Regions from separate parts of the Paenibacillus sp. AR247 genome, predicted to be linked through region 1. Evidence: riboswitches for the same ligand, from Rfam matches in the RefSeq annotation. Region 1 holds a riboswitch; each other region holds the start of a gene.
The links. Region 1 has a riboswitch for cyclic di-AMP ahead of CPT76_RS06215 (3D domain-containing protein). Riboswitches for the same ligand answer to the same signal wherever they lie in the genome.
Positions count from the first base shown of each region.

Region 2: another riboswitch for cyclic di-AMP. It lies ahead of CPT76_RS34045 (hypothetical protein); the one in region 1 lies ahead of CPT76_RS06215 (3D domain-containing protein).
Region 3: another riboswitch for cyclic di-AMP. It lies ahead of CPT76_RS18820 (C40 family peptidase); the one in region 1 lies ahead of CPT76_RS06215 (3D domain-containing protein).

Region 1 is NZ_PCZT01000006.1:270,021-273,293, reverse strand. Features, by position in the region: gene CPT76_RS06225 (NADH:flavin oxidoreductase/NADH oxidase) at 1-132, opposite strand, end outside; gene CPT76_RS41250 (polysaccharide deacetylase family protein) at 404-892, shown strand; gene CPT76_RS41245 (polysaccharide deacetylase family protein) at 867-1,247, shown strand; gene CPT76_RS06215 (3D domain-containing protein) at 1,321-1,980, opposite strand; cyclic di-AMP (ydaO/yuaA leader) riboswitch at 1,984-2,136, opposite strand; gene CPT76_RS06210 (amino acid ABC transporter ATP-binding protein) at 2,375-3,097, opposite strand; gene CPT76_RS06205 (ABC transporter permease subunit) at 3,084-3,273, opposite strand, start outside.
Region 2 is NZ_PCZT01000025.1:251,540-254,812, forward strand. Features, by position in the region: gene kdpA (potassium-transporting ATPase subunit KdpA) at 1-534, opposite strand, end outside; gene kdpF (K(+)-transporting ATPase subunit F) at 604-681, opposite strand; gene CPT76_RS34045 (hypothetical protein) at 823-1,212, opposite strand; cyclic di-AMP (ydaO/yuaA leader) riboswitch at 1,350-1,522, opposite strand; cyclic di-AMP (ydaO/yuaA leader) riboswitch at 1,644-1,854, opposite strand; gene CPT76_RS34050 (glutathione peroxidase) at 2,165-2,659, shown strand; tRNA gene CPT76_RS34055 (tRNA-Leu) at 2,732-2,814, opposite strand; gene CPT76_RS34060 (urease accessory protein UreF) at 3,066-3,273, shown strand, end outside.
Region 3 is NZ_PCZT01000009.1:2,200,267-2,203,539, forward strand. Features, by position in the region: gene CPT76_RS18815 (multicopper oxidase family protein) at 1-930, shown strand, start outside; gene CPT76_RS18820 (C40 family peptidase) at 1,001-1,471, opposite strand; cyclic di-AMP (ydaO/yuaA leader) riboswitch at 1,476-1,607, opposite strand; gene CPT76_RS18825 (stage II sporulation protein P) at 1,928-2,935, opposite strand; gene CPT76_RS18830 (hypothetical protein) at 3,069-3,273, opposite strand, start outside.

The sequences.
Region 1 (3,273 bases):
ATAATGGACATAATGCCAATTGTTAGGGATCCCGTCCTCAGCCTGTACCGAATATTGGCACATCGGAGGCATAACAATCCGGTTTTTCAGAGATAATCCTTTAAGTACATAAGGTGTAAATAGATCTGCCATTGCTTCGTGTCTCCTTTATGTTGTATGTGATTAAGCCTATATGACAACAGGGTTATATGATTGCAGCGCCGCCGCTCATTGTCCATACCTCGCGGTTACGGCCAACGTGCAGCGACCGTAATCCATCAGTTCTATTATACACGCTTTGCAGAACGATATGAAAATGTAGCCCAGCATCTGATTTAAAGCAACATAATTGCATCAACTTATGGACATAACAAGGATAATCATGTTTTCGCTGTTTGTCCGCGGTGGAAAGGAGTCGAGACGGATGAAAAAGAAGCTGTTATGCACATTGCTGTCTTCCCTGCTGATTTTGTTGTTGATCTGTCCTTGGCAGTCCGGGTGGCCGGCAGCCGCCGCTCAAGGCGGTGAACCCCCGAAACATCCGTCAGGTTCCGAACCTGCACGGGAAACCAGCAGCCGGGAGGCGAAAGAAAAGCGGAAGGAACAGCAGATCCTTACGCTCGGCCAGCTGATCAAAAAATATCCCGAAACGTTTAAAATTCACGGTCCGCGCGTCAAAGAGGTGGCCCTAACCTTTGATGACGTGCCGGATCCCAGGTTTACTCCTCAGATCCTGGATGTGCTCAAAGCCCATCATATTAAAGCCACCTTTTTTGTGATGGGCAGCCGGGCGAAGAAGCATCCCGAGCTGGTCGAGCGCATCGTCCGTGAAGGACATGTGATCGGAAACCACTCCTATAATCATCCCCGTGTTTCACAAATTGGAGATGGACGAATATGTAGCCGAGATTAAGCGGACGGAGAACACGCTTTACGGCATCGTCGGCTATAAGCCCAAGCTGATCAGGCCGCCTTATGGAGACATCACGGAACGCCAACTGCGCTGGGCCAAGCAGCAGGGCTACAAAATTGTAAACTGGAACGTCGATTCGCTGGATTGGAAAGGAATCGGCAAGGAAGCGGTCAAGCGCAACGTGCTGTCCACCGTTGGGCAAGGCTCGATCATTCTTCAGCATGCGGGAGGCGGAACCACGTCCAATCTCAGCGGTACGATCGATGCCCTTCCGGACATCATTCGAACATTGAAAAATAAAGGTTATTCGTTCGTCACGCTGCCGAGGTTACTTCACGTTCCAAAAGACAAGTAACGCGCTGAGCGTACAAAAAAAACCGGCTTTCGTACAAAAGCCGGTTTTTCCGTGTTGTTATGAATAGCTTGAACTATTTAATGAAATACAGCTCAACGTCCTGGAACCCGAAGGCACTGACGCTTTCCGGGCTGCCCGGTACGAAAATGTCGATGCGTTTCCCCTTAATCGCGCTCCCGGTATCCTTAGCTGTCGCTACGAAGGCTTTCTTCGGAAGGCCCGGGAAGCTGTGACCGGTAACGAGCACTTTCGTTCCCAATGGAATAACGGACGGGTCAACCGCGATCGTGCCCAGCTTCAGCGGGTTGCCGAAGTAGTCCACTGCGCCCCACTTGCCGTTTTCGCTAGCTGCGGAAGAATATGCCGTAGCTCGGACGTCCAGCGTTTTGGAGTAATCGAAGGTTTTACCCCATGCTTCCACGACTTTGTCATCGCCGTTGACGTTCAGGGAAGCAGCCGTGATGATGGAGCCGCTGTCCTCTGCGGCAAATGCCTTGGCTGTGCTTGCTCCGGGAACGTTTAATTTCAGGCCCGGATAAATATTGGTTGCTTGTACATTCGGATTTGCATTCATCAGTTGATTCAAATTAACGCTATATTGTTTAGATAGTGTATAGAAGGTGTCTCCATCCTTCGCTACATGGACCGAGTCCGCAAACGTGGGTACCGTCTGTACCGCCAGAGAAATGCCGATGATGGCTGCAAGTGTCTTGATTCCTTTAAATCTTTTCATGGTTCCTCCTTAAGTCGTGATGCCTGCGAAGTTAGCTGTCGGATTCGGATTGAGGAGACAACCCTACGCCCTGTTGGTGCGATTCACCCCAAGCGTACTATGTACACAAATTACATCCCCCGCACTTTACCTTAAAAGTTTCGGCTCAACAAATATATCACAATTTTGTAACCTGTGCGCATGAAAATGTTACCAATACAAAAGCCTCGAAATATCAGGCTTTATATAGAGTTGTTAGCTGACTTAATCAAGGGAGCAACGGCTCAATCCCTTTCAAAAAAGTTACAACATCTTCATTCATTTTAACGATTTATTCATGAAAAGGTACAAAAAAAGCCCTGGATGAGTAATATTCTCGTCCAGGGCTTTATCATTTGTAGATGCAGGCTCTTTGTCAAAGGACCTTGCTCAGAAAATCTTTCGTGCGGCTGTTTTGCGGGTTACCGAACACTTCTGCAGGCGTCCCCTGCTCGACAATTTGTCCGCCGTCCATAAAGACGATCCGGTCGCCGACTTCCCGGGCAAATCCCATTTCATGGGTTACGATGACCATCGTCATGCCGCCCTCTGCGAGCTTCTTCATGACCTCCAGCACTTCGCCGACCATTTCCGGGTCCAGCGCCGAAGTCGGCTCGTCAAAGAGCATGACGTGGGGCTGCATGGCCAGCGCCCGCGCGATGGCGATCCGCTGCTTCTGCCCGCCTGACAGCTGGGACGGATACGCATCCTTCTTGTCGGATAATCCGACCGTGCGCAGCAGGTCAAGGGCAATCCGTTCCGCCTCGGCCGGCGGCTGCTTTTTCACCTTAACCGGCGCCAGCATGAGGTTCTGCAGCACCGATTTATGCGGGAACAGGTTGAAATGCTGGAACACCATGCCCATTTTTTCGCGTGTGGCATTGATGTTGTGGCGTTTGTCCGTAATTGGCTCACCTTCAAACGTGATCTGTCCCCCTGTAGGCGTTTCGAGCAGATTCAAACAGCGGAGAAAGGTACTTTTTCCCGAGCCGCTGGGGCCGATCACGACGACGACCTCGCCTTTGGCGATGTCGATGTCGATCCCTTTCAGAATCTCCAGCTTGCCGAACGATTTGCGCAAATCTTTAACGCTGATCATCTGTATTCAGCCTCCTTTCAAATGCCCCCAGCAGCTTGGACAAGGTAAACGTCATAATGAAGTAGATGGCTGCAATGACCAGCAGCGGACTGAGGTAATCATACGTAATCCCTTGGATAGCCCCCGACTGGTACATCAAGTCGGTGACGCCGATAAACGATACGATGGATGATTCC
Region 2 (3,273 bases), on a different contig from region 1:
GAACAGGCGGACATGCGCCTTGATAAAGTCCTCGAAGAAGTTCCCGAGCCCCTCACCCCTGCGGGTGATGCCGCGCATAAAAGCAATCGCGATAGCCAGGCCCGAGGCTGCCGAGGTAAACATCATCATCGTGATGACGATCATTTGGCCAAAATAAGACATGCCGCTCTCTCCACTGTAATGCTGGAGGTTCGTGTTCGTCATAAAGCTGATGACCGTGTTGAAGGACAGGCTCGCCTCCATATTGCCGATGCCGCTCGGGTTGCCCGGCAGGGCGCCCATCGTTCGGAGCAATATATAGCTGATCGCTACCAGAAAGATATTTGTTGCGATCATGCTGAGGGCGTACTTTTTCCAATTCATGCTGCCCAGCTGCTTCAGCCCGATGATCCGGTATAGAACTCTTTCCACGCCGCCAAAGATCCGGTCCGTCCGATTCGGTTCATTGGAGAACATATGATATACGTAAGTGCCTACCGGCTTCACGAGCAGCAGGAGCACAAAAATCACGATACAAATTTGCAAAATATCCAAGGTTGGCTTCCCCCTCTTACGAGCATGTTCTGCTTTGGCCCCTTGAGGCTTACAGATTTAAAATACCGGTCAAAATTTTTCCGGATGGATCAAGGCGTAAACCAAATAGATAAAGACAAGCACGGCGAATGCTCCAACGACAATCATTGGTCTTTGCCCCCTTCTTCCACCACTCGGCCGCACCAATGAAGAAATAACAAGAACACGCCATAAGTGGCAGCGAGTGCAAGTATCATATATACATCCATCATCGTTTCCGGTCTCTCCTTTACATGGTTAGAATCATCTTTATTTTAGTAAAAATCCGACTTCGCCGTTTAAGGTATAAATGATGTGATCTGCACCAAGCCCCCGGTAAATGCCGGGTGAGCTGCCCCTCTGCGTAATGACATATACCGGTTCCGACGTCCAGGGACGGCAGATTTGCAAATAGCGGCAGGTCAGGTTGAGGCTGCTTTCAAACAGAAAGATTTTGCCGACCTCTATTTCGGGAACCACCCAATCCTCCGCGTGATTCGTATTCAGCCGGATGATCCGCTGCACCCCCATTTTTCTCAAGAGGCGTTCCTCCCGGGCACTGTTGGTCAGAACGGCAAAGGGCCTCTTCCAATACATCAGCAGCTTGATAAAATTGCGTCCCGCCTCGTTCGGCGCGGTCACAATGACGACGTTGTCCATTTCAAAGGCTCCTCCTGTGCGGCAGCCGCGAATACGCAAAAGAAGCCGCAGGGAAAGAAGGACCTTTCCCGCGGCTTCTTGAATGTGGACGAATATAAATAGGATCGTCCTATATTCAACATGCGCACGACAAGTGCTGCCTCTCCCGTTACGCTGACGAGGTTAGCTGTCGGATTCGGGCGTGAGAGTCGCCCTACCTTCCGGTACTTATCGTACCGGAAAGATTCACCCCGGCGGCTTCCGTTCCAGGCGGCCGCTGTGGTTCCCCCGCTCCCGGCCGTTTCCGGCCGAAATTAAGCGTTATTGATAAGTGTATTTGATTGTGATGAATGCTCTCTTTTGTTCCAGTAAGCTAAAAAAGGGTAAAAAAACACAGAGGCCAGCTGATCCCCCTGTGATCCGAAGGTTTATTCGGGTCGCAAGTTTCATCATTCCTCTCTCAAACGGCGCTTACGAGGTTAGCTGACGGATTCGAGCGGTGAGAGTCGCTCTACCCGGCCGGATCCATGGCATCCGTAGCCGGGATTCACCCCTGCGGCTGGCTGCAGCCCCCCGACTCTCACACCGGTTCGCTGCTCCATGGCACGCGTTTGGTTCCCCCGATTTCCGCGCTTTTTTGCGGAAACTCAGCGATTAGTAATGGAAACTGTATTGAATACGCTCTGAATCATACACCCGCTCCTTCCAAGCTGTAAAGGCAGTCTAAAAATCATGAACCGCGAATTTTGGAACATTCAGGACCTTATTAGCGCTTACATTTTGGCTTTTTGACTTCTACCTCTTCCATGCTCCCGATTTGGCGCATTTATGAAAACCAGGTCATTCAGGGACACTGGCTCGCAGGAATATCCGCATTGACATTACAGTTCAATCGTTTAAAATTAAATTGTGCGCTTGGTAAATGCTTCGGCTGGATGATGATTCATAGCAGCACAAAAGGAGGAGGATGGCAGTGAGCGTCTACGATTTTCAAGTGAACACGCTGCGCGGCAAAGAGGTATCGTTAAAGGAATATGAAGGTGACGTGCTGCTGATCGTGAACACGGCCAGCAAATGCGGATTTACGCCGCAGTTTCGCGGGCTGCAGGAGCTGTACGACGAGTTCCGCGACCATCATTTTCAAATTCTCGGTTTTCCGAGCAACCAGTTTGCCAATCAGGAGCCAGGTACCAGCGAGGAGATCGGCGAATTCTGCCAGATGAATTACGGGGTCACGTTCCCGATGTTTGAGAAGATCGACGTCAAGGGCAGCAACGCCCATCCACTGTTTCAATACCTGACCAGGGAAGCGCCAGGTGTGCTCGGATCAAAAGCGGTCAAGTGGAACTTTACCAAGTTCCTGGTCGATTCCAAGGGCAGGGTCATCAAGCGTTACGCGCCCAAAACGACACCCGACAAAATCGAAAACGACATCCGCAAGCTGCTTGCATCCGGAAAAAGCGAATAGTGACACAACATGCCACAAAGCAAAAAAGCTTCCCTGGATTTCTCCAAGGAAGCTTCTTTCTGTGTTCATAGATGCGGTAGAGAGGACTCGAACCTCCACGGGCGTACGCCCACTACCCCCTCAAGATAGCGTGTCTGCCATTCCACCACTACCGCATATCCAAAGTTCATTTAGCGAACTTTTTATTATACACAAAATCATCCGAATTGTAAAGGGAAATGAATTAGAACATCATTTGTGTAATATTATATAACATTAAAACCACCTAATACAGTGAATAAGTCGCTCTAACATTGACAAATCATTATATTTATGTAATATTAACTTACAAATAATAGTGTTCGATGATTCCAATCTGCAATTCACGTCATATTTATTGTCATAAGATAATCTGGAGGTGACCGTGTTGAACGACAAAAGCACCAAACTGCTCGATTACGTGCAAACGCTGGATAACGACTTGTCGGTTGGAGGCTTCAGCCATGTGTTTGACCTCCAAACCCGAATTGCAGAAGGGCGCATCCAGAGCCAGGAAGAGCTGGAAGGGTTCATCCTTCATCCGATGACGAATCGCTTGGTCCGCCAAGACGGCGCGGCCATTCTGGCGATTTACG
Region 3 (3,273 bases), on a different contig from region 1:
GAAGACCCCCAAGATACAGCTGACCGCGATTACACCCTTGTGCTCGATGAATGGATGAGTTCTGGAGATATGAACATGGATAACGGTGGGATGAATATGGCAGGACATGATATGAGTATGTATGACCTTTATACGATCAATGGAAAAACAGGTGATGCGATCGATAAGCTTACCGTTAAAGAGGGTGAAAAAGTAAAACTTCGGTTGATTAACGCCGGCTACATCACTCACCGGATGCATTTACACGGTCATTCCTTTAAGGTTGTTGCATCCGACGGGCAGCCCGTGAATGACCCAGCTGTGATCAAGGATCAATTCGTCTCGATTGCTCCCGGAGAACGATATGATATTGAATTTACCGCAGATCATCCCGGAACCTGGTTGCTTGAAGAACATGCTAAGGATAATCGAGCACAAAATATGAGAGCCATTATTCAATACGAAGGTTCCAATTCGAAGCCCGACCCTTCCAATGCCTCCGAAGAACTTCCCGATTTTGATCTGGAGAAGTACGGAACCATGTCTGCATCCGCATTTTCTTTGGATCAAACCTTTGATGAAGACGTGACAATGTATCTAAATACCGAGATGAGAAATGGAGAAATGGTTTACACGATCAATGGAAAGATTTTTCCGGAGACGGATACAATCAAAGTAAAAAGAGGCCCGATGCACCTACACGGCCATTTCTTCCAAGTCTTGAGCAAGAATGGCAAGCCCGTTCAAGGATCTCCGATCATGAAGGACACGCTGAACGTCAAACCTGGCGAAACGTATGAAGTTGCCTTTGAAGCTGACAACCCCGGTGAATGGATGTTCCACTGCCACGATTTACACCACGCGTCCGCTGGAATGGTAACTGATGTGATGTATGATGATTATCAAAATAATTATACGCCTGATCCCACTGTGAACAACGTCCCTGAATAAACAACAAAACGCACCGACTGACTTCAGCCGGTGCTTTCATTTTTGATTTAGGTGGCTTATCCCGACTAGATCAAATTTCGCTGATCATTTTCAGGTAACTTTGTTGACTCACGACGCGGCGTGCTGTAACATACCGATTTTTATAATATGAATCCGATAATTTGCTAATCGTAACGCCTTTACTGCTTGAAGAGTGTGCAAACTCATTATTGCCGATATAAATACCCGCGTGAGAAATTCCCGTACCGTCCGTATTAAAGAATACCAGGTCTCCTGCTCTAAGGTTTTCACGATCTACTGGAGTTCCGGCTTGAGCCTGTGTTTTAGATGTGCGGGGTAAATCTAAATTGAATTTATCGAATATGTATAAAATAAAACCGGAACAGTCAAAACCAGCCACTGATGTGCCGCCCCACTGATAAGGAGTGCCTACGACCTTATCCACCTCACTTTCGAGTTTAACGGAACTGGCAAAGGAACTGGTTGCACTTGCTGAAAAAACAATGGCCGCACCTAACATTGACAAAATTACTTTCTTCACTATGTAGTTCTCCTTCCGATGCCTACGGAGTTAGCTAAGGGTTCGGTAGAAGGTTCCCTCTATTCTTCAATGAGAATATTTCACCCAAAAATGGTTCCCCCGTTTTCAGTATCAAGAAATTCGGCAATAATGATTAAAAAAATGTAACCCTACATAATGTAGTATATAACTAGATTTTTTGTCAATGCCTAATTGATAGATTCCCATTAACCGTAACTTTTTTCACAGATATTTGTTGGATTTTATGGAAGTTTCAACGAAACTGAGTAGGAGTTTGTCGATTTCAATATCCCGATATCGAGGTGCTTATCTTGGTAACGGAACATTTACGCAAGAACAAATAACAATTTTGTAAAGAATTAATCCAAGTAACAGAAAAACCAAGGCAAATAATGATATAGACGCCAAACAAAAAAACCGATCTGGCATTGCCAGATCGGTTAGAGGTATTTACCGTCAGGACACAGTCGAACCATGATCTTCATGCCAAATTTCATGAATGACATCAGCCAAGATGGAGATCGTCCGATAATTTTCTCGAAGCATATTCTCCACTCCGCCAATTTCTATCAAGGCACTGGATTCGACAAGGGATTGATTATATTTACCGTTGCCGCTCGAATGATCCTTTTGATAAATGCCTTTGGAGATTCCGGGTATCTTTTTGTTTAATTTATTTTGAATTCTCGTGGCAAATTGCATTGTTTTTTCCCAGTTTGGGTTATCCCTTCCGACCACAAAATATAATTGAGCATAATCAACATTATTGAATTGGATCGTTGTACGATTTCTGGACTCTGAATCTCGATGGATATCAAATACATATTCGATTGATTTATGGTTAGACAGCTCCTGAGTGAGTGTAGCCTTAGAATACACATACGATTTTGCGTAATTAAAGTTTTGAATTTCTCCGGCGTAATCTTCGGTGGATTGGATGACATTCATTCCTTTTGCCGTTAACTTAGAAGCCAAATCTTTTCCTAATAAAGTAACATTGACTTTAGCGTCAAACGCCTGACTTGGGTTCTTCTGCCCCTCAAGTTCTGGCAGCCAAGATTCCCGGTTGTGCGTATGGTAAATAAGGACTTGAGGTGGACCTGAATGCACTGGATTACTCTTCTGAGGCAATTTCTTCGTTACCGGAGTAATAATTTGATTCTTTGTAGTTAATCGTGTATTGGTCTGATTCGTATCGGATGGCAGGTTGCTTTTAGCTTGTTTCAACGCTTGGGGTGTTGTCGCACTTTTAGATGGAGGGGCTTTCTTTATGGAAGACGTAACCGCTTTTTTCTGAGGATCCATTTCGATGAGCGGATCATTTATTTTCATCTGATGCTCAGGTACTTCTTTCACGGGTAAAGGGGGGACATCCATATACAACGGGATGACTTTTAAGGAGATTATGAAAGATGCTAGGAATGTAAATACCCCTAGTCCTTTAAATGTGGCTTGTTTTGGCATGTAGTTCTCCCTTTCTATATTGTTATGTGTAGTCTATTTCTATTCCATATTTTCATAGAATAGAACAAACGACACATTAGTAAAGAAGGGAAACCATCCGAAAGGAAGGATATTCTTCCTTTCGGGAAGATCTTTATTTGGTTCCATGAACCAGAAGAGATTCTCCAGGAATTTCTATTCCTCGCTTTCCTTCATAGGGTTCAAAGGCCTCCTTGATTTTCGATATCAACCGAGATCGTATTTCATCATCGATACTTCCCAATCCCTTTCCCATCATGCCGGATGCCATTTCTTTTTGGTGTAGAAGCAGCTCCTTGATCGATGAAATCCGCTGAAGG